Regions from separate parts of the Bilifractor sp. HCP3S3_D3 genome, predicted to be linked through region 1. Evidence: predicted binding sites of a transcription regulator. Region 1 holds the regulator's gene; the other holds the start of a gene.

Region 1 (4,461 bases):
AGCATGCCTTGCGATGCTGACGGCAGATGACTTGATATCTGAGGGAGCGATGCCGGTCAGACGGCTCATCTCACCAACGTGTGGTGTGAAAACGGAGGGAAAACGGATTTCCCGAAGGAGGTCGCTGTGCGCCGCAATGAGATTCAGCGCATCAGCGTCAAAAACTGCAGGTATTTTTCTTTCCTGATTCAGACGAAGGAATTCCCGCATAAGAGAAAGCGCCGTATCGCCGGTTCCAAGTCCTGGACCGATCAGTACAGTATCCGCCCATTTCATATCCGCTGCAAGCTGTGGAAAGTCTTTTGCGCCATCCCGGTATGTGGAAATGAGAGCTTCCGGGAACAGTGCGCAGATTGGTGTGCGGTTATTTTCTTCTGTGAAGATTTTCACCATTCCGACACCGGTCAGAAGTGCGGCCTTTGCGGAAAGATATGCCGCCCCGCAGATATTCCGCGATCCGGCGATGACGAGAATCTTCCGGAAGGTTCCCTTGTTGCCCGATTCATCACGCTTCGGGAGATATTCAAGATCACTGTGTTCGATGGTATACAGATGGCAGGCCTTCGTGATTTCTCTGGTAAGCGGAATTCCGATCTGCTTCACTTTGACCTTCCCGGCACAGGCTGCTCCTGGATAGATGTAGAGACCTGCCTTTCCGGTTGTGAACGTGACAGTGAGATCCGCACGGACAGCTGTCCCCATGATCACGCCGGAGTCGGTGTTGACACCGGACGGCATATCGACAGCGGCGACAGGAAGCTCGGAATGATTGATTCGGTCAATAAGTTCGGCATATATTCCGGTGATGTCCCGTTTCAGCCCGATCCCGAAAAGAGCGTCTATAATAAGAGAATAATCCTCCGGATGGAAATCCTCCAGTTCCGCGCCCGGTGTGCTGCGGGCGCGGATGACCGGGATCGGAAAACCCTCGATGATATGAAGCTGCTGTTTCAGCTGGTCACTGAATTTTTCCTCCGGTCCGGCAAGAAAAACCGTGCAGCTGTATCCTTCCTCGCAGAGAACGCGGGCCACAGCGACTCCGTCTCCGCCATTGTTTCCCGTTCCGCAGACGACGAGGATCCGATCCATGTCATACTGCCGTTTTTCAATTTCTGATGCACAGGCAAGTGCCGCCCGCTCCATGAGGACCATGGAAGGCATTCCAGCCGCGACAGCGCTTCGATCCGCGTCCTGATGCTGCCTTGCACTCAAGATCAGTTTCATTCTGTATCCTCCCTTTCTGCTGAAGAACAGCGCAATTCATGAGATCCGATAAACGTTCTCTTCACTGCTCCAATTCATGAGATCCGATAAACGTTCTCTTCTCTGCTCCAATTGATGAGATCCGATAACAATTTTCTTTTCCGTTCCAAAAAGAGCCCCCATCTACGCGAGGGGCTCTTATATCGTCTTGTATCGGCAGGTGTCTACTTCTCTTCGAGTGTCTTGAGGTTGTAGGACAGCCGCATCAGACTTTCGGACAGATGAACATTCTGAACAGCCACATTCTTCGGTACCACAAGGTTCAGATCGGTGTGCGCAAAATTCCAGATGGCGTGAATGCCGTTTTCGATCAGCATCTTGCTTACCTCAATGGCGTATTCCTTTGGGAGAGTCAGCGTCGCGATTTCGACATCATTCTCCCGGAGAAAGGATGGAATCTCGTCCGTCATACGGATTGGAACACCCCGGATGACCTTGCCCTTTAATTCGGGATTATTGTCGAAAAGTCCGATGATACGGAAACTGTTCTTCTCAAAGTTCGTATAATTCGCGAGAGCCTGTCCCAGATGTCCGACACCGATAATGATAATATTGTGTATGCGGTCCAGTCCGAGAATTTTGGCGATCTCCTCTCGAAGATACTGCACATTATAACCGTAGCCCTGCTGCCCGAAACCGCCGAAATTATTCAGATCCTGCCGGATCTGAGAGGCGGTCACCTTCATCTGCTGACTGAGTTCACCGGAAGAAATCCGCTCAACGCCGGCCTCCTGAAGTTCACCGAGATACCGGTAATAACGGGGCAGCCTCTTGATAACGGCTTTCGAAATTTCTTTCTGACTCATAATAAGAAAACCTCCTTGAAGCTACTACCATTATATGTAATTGTCTAATTTTTGTCAAAGTATTTCTCTTTTTCCCGGTGCCCTTGCTTTGTTGTTTTTTTTCGGTATAATTGGAAGGTAAATGCTCCGCCAGAGAAGCGGCGGGACGCAAACAGGAAAAGCTACGAATGTGTGAGGTGGACAGATATGATTCTCTCCTGTCAGAATATCAGCAAGACATTTGGATCAGAGGAAATCCTGAAGGATATTTCCTTTCATATTGAAGAAAGGGACAAGGCCGCTCTGATCGGCGTGAACGGAGCGGGCAAATCGACGCTCCTCCGGATCATTACCGGAGCTCTCAGCCCGGATACCGGAGAAGTCACCGTCACACACGGCAAGACCATGGGATATCTGGCACAGTACCAGGACATGGAATCCGATGAGACGATCTATCAGGAGGTCCGGAAGGCAAAGCAGGATATCCTCGATATGGAGCAGCGTCTGCGGGAAATGGAGCGCCGGATGGACACGGTCACGGGCGAAGAGGCCGTTTCGCTGATGAACCGCTATACAGAGCTGATGCATGAGTTTGAGCTCCAGAACGGATATGCGGCGGAGAGCGAGATCACAGGCGTCCTGAAGGGACTCGGATTTGAGGAAAAAGATTTTGACCGCCGTCTGCGCTCCCTCTCCGGCGGCCAGAAGACACGGGTCGTTCTGGGAAAGCTCCTGCTGACAAAGCCGGATATCCTGCTTCTCGATGAGCCGACCAACCACCTGGATCTCTCCTCCATCGAGTGGCTGGAGAATTTTCTTATCAATTATCCGGGAACTGTGCTCATTGTCTCTCATGACCGGTATTTCCTGAACCGCATCGTCACGCGGGTTATCGAGATCGAAAACGGAAGATCCATGAGCTTCGAGGGAAACTACAACGAATACAGCCGGAAGAAATCAATCGTGCGCAAGGCACAGTACAACGCATGGGCGAAGCAGCAGGCAGAAATCCGTCATCAGGAAGCGGTCATCACCAAGCTGAAGCAGTTTAACCGGGAGAAGTCAATCAAGCGCGCGGAATCCAGAGAAAAAATGCTCGATAAAATGGAGGTTCTGGAGAAGCCGCAGGAAGTCAGCGCGGATATGCGCATTGAGCTGAAGCCGAGGACGGAAAGCGGCAAGGATGTGCTCACCGTGGCCGGTCTGTCCAAGGCATTCCCGGGGCTTCTTCTCTTCCGTAATCAGTCCTTTGAGATCAAGCGTGGAGAGCGGGTCGCGATCATCGGTGACAACGGAACCGGAAAGTCCACCATACTGAAAATGATCAACGGTCTTCTGACGCCGGATGAGGGAAAAATCGTCCTCGGTTCCAAGGTCCATATCGGGTACTACGATCAGGAGCAGCAGCTGCTTGACCCGGAGAAAACAATCTTTCAGCAGATCGCCGACGACTATCCTACGCTGACCGAAACAGAGATCCGGAATGTTCTCGCTGCCTTTCTGTTTACCGGCGATGATGTATACAAAAAGATCTCTTCCATCAGCGGCGGCGAGCGCGGGCGTGTATCCCTGGCAAGACTGATGCTCTCGGAGGCAAATTTTCTGATCCTTGACGAGCCGACGAACCACCTGGACATCATCTCCAAGGAGATTCTGGAAGATGCCTTGAATGAGTATACCGGAACGGTGCTTTATGTGAGCCACGACCGTTATTTTATCAATCAGACGGCGACCCGCATTCTGGAGCTGACCAATCACACTCTGGTCAACTATATCGGCAACTACGATTATTACATGGAGAAAAAAGAAGAGCTGACGCGTGCCTATGCCTCCTCTCCCGCGTCTGACGGCGCGGGCGGAAAAGGCCCCGGCGGCGCAGGAACAGCTTCCCTCTCCTCTTCCGGCTCCGAATCAGGAGACTCCGGATCAGCGCCGGCCGGACAGACTGCCGCAGATGGAATTCCTGCGGCAGCCACGGATTCCTCCGGCTCCGGAAAACTGGACTGGAAAGCGCAGAAGGAGGAACAGGCGAGACTTCGGAAAAAGGAAAACCGGATCCGTAAAATTGAAGAGGAAATCGAGAAACTGGAGGCGAGGAACAAAGAGATCGACGAAGAATTTCTGAAACCGGAGACCGGAACGGACCTGCAGAAATGCCAGGAGCTCGCGAAGGAACAGAACGCGAACAACGACAGGCTTCAGGAACTCTATGAAGACTGGGAGACAGCTTCCGACGAGGAATGACCGGAATGAATTCTATAATGGCCCGAATGAAAAGATGATTGTGGAATACAGGAACAGCCGCTGTTCAGAACTCTGCACAGCGGCTGTTCCTGTTTCCGTGTAAGTATTTACAGCATGGAGTCCAGTGTGTCGCGGATGGCGAGGATGAAATCCTCGGAATTCAGCGTCT
Region 2 (4,461 bases), on a different contig from region 1:
TGCAGATGTCACGCAATGAGTCCAATCGTTCAACCGACAGTCCTCTCCGCGTTATCGGAAAATCTGCGAAAACAGAAAAGGGCATGCAGAATAAATCCACATGCCCCTTTGCACTGTCTGTATTCAGAATATAGGATACGATAAAAAAAAAAGAAGTATCCGGCTGTCTGCCAACGATACTTCCTTGTATCACAGATGTCTCTGACTTTTATTTATAGGAAAATCATAGCAACCTTTTTGCAGTATGACAATACCCGCGGTCCGGTATTTTTTTAACAGAAATCAGTTAGGTTATCGGCCTCTTCAAATTCCTTATACTGCCGCTCTGCCTTAGTTTTTTTCAACAGAAATCAGTTAGGTTATCGGCCCGCGGTTTTTCTGAAGAGCAGAAATTCCATGACTTAACGTTATCCGTGGGCAGCGATCACACGGCTCGCGCCGGTCTTCCGCCTTCTTCGACAGTTTTGATATCCTCTAGCACCATCGTCATGCTGCGGGCAAAGGAAGCGCCGGTGATTCCGCCGATGTGCGGACTGAAAATAATCCTTCGCGAAATCTCCCGCGGCTGTTCGAGCAGCACATGATCCTTCTGCACCGGCTCGCAGTCGAGGGTATCCAGTCCGGCCATTGCCAGCTTTCCGGATGCCAGGGCGTGAATCAGCGCATCATCCTCCACAAGCTCTCCCCTGGATGTATTCACGAAATATGATCCCTCCTTCATCTTGTGGAAGAAATCAAAGTCCGCCATGTATTCCGTTTCGGGCGTAACGGGAAGGTGCAGACTGACAATATCGCTCTGTTCCAGCAATCTGTCCAGCGGCAGATATTGCACGCCGTACTCCTTCTCCCTCTCTGCCGAGAGGGGATGTCTTTTATAATAGAAAATATCACGCGTTCCGTAAGCCTTCAGAAGATGTGCGGTACGCCTGGCAATATTTCCGAATCCCACCAGCCCGACCGTGCAGTCAGACAGCTCCCTCAGCGATCCTGACCGGATATATCCGCCTTTTACCTGAATCTGCCGTCCGTCCCGGACCGCCTGGTCTCCGTTCACCACATCCCGCAGCATTCCAACCATCAGAAGAACCGTCTGCTCCGCTACCGCGGAAGCATTCATTCCCTGACTGCTGCAGACATAGATCCCGCGATCAGCAGCCGCCTCTGTGTCGATCTGGTCATAAGCCACTCCCTCAGAGTGAATCATCCTGAGATTCGGCATCCCGGCGATCAGGTCACCGGATACCCTCGAGATGGCATCCGCTACAATGTAATCCGCATCCTTTGCCTGGGAAAGGTACTCGATATCCGTCAGCCCCCTCGGCATGTCTATGATCTCCAGCCTGGAGAGATACGGGTTTCCGGCTGCGTACTTCTCAATATTTCCCTTTTCCCCGATATGTAAAACCTTCATCAATAATTCCCTTTCATATATCTACTGTATAAGCTCTTCGAAAACGCAGACAGGATCGTCGCACGCGAAGCGCGCGTAAGAGACTGTATGCGATTTCGAAGGCAACAGGTATGAGGATGAAGCGCGAACGCGCGAAAGCCTCATACCTGTAGGATTGCGAAAGTGCGAAGCACGGAGCAATCCGTAGCTTATACAGTGTGTGGCACAATGTATCCGCTGAGCTGCCGGAACTTGTACCTCCGCCGGTTGTTCCTCTGATACCCGTTCTTCCATGTCTGTTCTTCTGTCGATTTTTCTATTATGCACTTCTGTCATCAGAAGGTTCAAGACCAGAAGCGCCGAACAACAAGACAAAATCTATCTGTCCTTACCTGCCTGCTGTGCAGATTCGTCATATTTTCAGGAAGCTCTTCTGATTTTTTTGTTGATTCGGTACAGAAAATTGCCTGATTATGCTATTCCCGTATTGACGAAATATCCTGAATACGATAGATTAATACTATGAAAGTATGTTAAATATTGCACAATCTTTCGGTAATCTGAAACAGACTCAGAAGTGATGACTCTGGGTGTTTTTTTGCGGTATTCACCGCAAAAGGGAAATGCAGTACTATTTCTATTGACAAGGAGGATGTCAAGTTATGAAACGTCTGAAGGTTAACAAAGAAGCCGAGTGCATGAACTGCCTCACCTGCGTTCAGGTATGTGCGAATACCTATTTCAAGAGCGACGATCTGGATCTTGCCGCTCTGCGGATCGAGACGGTAAACGAAGTATTCCCCTTCGAGACCAAACCGGTAACCTGTATTCAGTGCGGCAAGTGTGCCCGGAACTGCCCGCAGAACGCTATCACACAGAACAAATTCGGCGTTTACATGGTGAACAAGAAACTCTGCACAGGCTGCGGAACCTGCGTTGAGGTCTGCCCGATGCATGTGATGAGAAAGGATCCCGCAACCGAAAAGGCATTCAAGTGCATTGCCTGCGGCAAGTGTGCGCAGGCCTGCCCGATGGACTGCCTGTTTATTGAAGAAAAGTAATAGCCCGGAGCGACAGACGCCCGGTGAAGGCACACCGCGCAAGCGGGTCCCTCACCGGGCGTCTGTTGTATCCGCTCTTCGAAAACGCAGACAGGCTGCCTGCCGCGAAGCGCACGTAAGAGGCTGTATTCGAATGCCTATAGATTGCGGGAGTGCGTAGCACGGAGCAATCCGTAGCTTATACCGTTTGTGCCACGATGTAACATATGGTAGTTTACTGGGTGTGAAAAATTAGTGAGTACTGATTATATCTTTACTGATCCAATCTTATAAAATATAAGGATTGATGATTGAATTGATTGAGATGAAATTTGAAAGGAATTGCTCAATGATTAAGAAAACAGCCGCAATTAACGACCTCTCCGGCATGGGACGCTGTTCTCTGGTGGCGGATATTTCGGTTCTCTCCGCCATGGGAATTTCCGTGAATCCGGTACCAACCGCTGTACTGACGGCACAGACCGAATACACGGGATACTACTCCAGAGACTGCACCGCGGACCTGCCGCATTATCTCTCGCACTGGTCCTCGCTCCATGCCCGCTTCGACGGCATTCTGACCGGCTATCTGGCGGATTCCTCTCAGACCTCTTTCGTCAGAGATTTCCTGAAGCATTTCAAAAGCGGAGAAACCACACTTCTGGTCGATCCTGTCATGGGAGATGACGGCTTCACCTACGCAAATTTTTCGCCCGATCTGCTCCGCGACATGAAGGTTCTCGCCAAACAGGCCGATATCCTGACCCCAAACATCACAGAGCTCTGTCTTCTGACCGGCGCCGAACCCGCAGAACTTCTTTCCTCTCCCGCAGCGTCGCTTCTGGAACAGATCCGGGACCGGGCCCGTTCCCTTCTGAACAAGCCGGGAAAAACAATTCTCGTCACGGGTTTATCCGGGGAGCTCTGCAGTCACTCCGCTGACGGAACACAACCGAAGATCGGCAATCTGCTTGTGAACAGCGAGGGAGAAGCTCTGTATCTCTTCCCGCACGAAAAAGGGCACTTTTCCGGAACCGGCGATCTTTTCGCCGCCATTGTCCTCGGCGGACGTCTCAACGGATGGAGCTGGGACAGAACCGTCAGGACTGCCGGAGACTTTCTGTCCGCCGGCGTTCACGACTCCATCGCAGCCGGCACTTCCTTCCTCGACGGAATTAATTATGAAAAGTATCTGCCGATGCTGATGCCGGACATACGCTCTGACATTCGCTGACGAAATATGCATGGCTCTCTCAGACTCCGGTCTTCACGTCTTTTGCTCAGAGGATGGGCAGCCATGACCTGACTGGAAATTCAGCCGGACATACGCTATGGCCGCAAACTCAGACAGACATACGCTATCGCTGCAAATTCAGACGGTCTCAGGCGCCGAGGAGCAACGGAAGGGTGAGCTTGGCCAGTCCGAGGAAGATAAAGAATCCAAGAACATCGGTCGCCGTCGTCACGAAAATTGAGGACGCAACGGCCGGATCCGCATGGATTTTATCCAGCACAACAGGAACCAGGAATCCGAAGACACCCGCGACGATCATATTCCCGATCATGGCGATGAACACAATCACTCCAAGATAGAAATTTCCATAGATCAACCAGACAATGACGCCTGTCACAAGACCATTAGCGGCACCGTTGATAATGCCAAGCAGTATTTCCTTAAAGAACCCCTTCATCGCCTCCGCGAACGTTATCTTGTTATGCGAGAGCTCACGGACCAGGACGGACATTGTCTGCGTACCGGCGTTGCCTCCCATTCCGGATACAATCGTCATGATCGCAGAAAGAGCGACAACCTTATTGATGGTGCTCTCGAATGCCTTTACCGTGAACGAAGCGAGAAATGCCGTCGCAAGGTTGACCAGGAGCCACGGAAGCCGGAAACGAATCGACTGCCCGAGGGAGGTCTTGAGGCTTTCCTCCGAGCTTACACCGGCCATCTGAAGCATATCCTCGTCATGCTCCTGAATGATGACGTCGATGACATCATCTACGGTGATGATTCCGAGAAGCTGT

What was found. The regulator Rex, encoded in region 1, represses fermentation and respiration genes when NADH is low (regulators of the CRP and FNR family bind a similar motif). The targets are predictions, from matches to a motif close to ATTGTTAANTANTTAACAAT.
Region 2: the regulator Rex is predicted to act here: its motif matches at 1,920-1,939, upstream of ACTNDI_RS08220 (4Fe-4S dicluster domain-containing protein).

The regions. Positions count from the first base shown of each region.
Region 1 is NZ_JBQHWP010000008.1:111,637-116,097, reverse strand. It holds gene ACTNDI_RS06630 (NAD(P)H-hydrate dehydratase) at 1-1,224, opposite strand, end outside; gene ACTNDI_RS06625 (redox-sensing transcriptional repressor Rex) at 1,428-2,069, opposite strand; gene ACTNDI_RS06620 (ABC-F family ATP-binding cassette domain-containing protein) at 2,256-4,292, shown strand; gene ACTNDI_RS06615 (NADP-dependent isocitrate dehydrogenase) at 4,400-4,461, opposite strand, start outside.
Region 2 is NZ_JBQHWP010000011.1:80,253-84,713, reverse strand. It holds gene ACTNDI_RS08225 (NAD(P)-dependent oxidoreductase) at 425-1,411, opposite strand; gene ACTNDI_RS08220 (4Fe-4S dicluster domain-containing protein) at 2,053-2,451, shown strand; gene ACTNDI_RS08215 (bifunctional hydroxymethylpyrimidine kinase/phosphomethylpyrimidine kinase) at 2,780-3,664, shown strand; gene mgtE (magnesium transporter) at 3,813-4,461, opposite strand, start outside.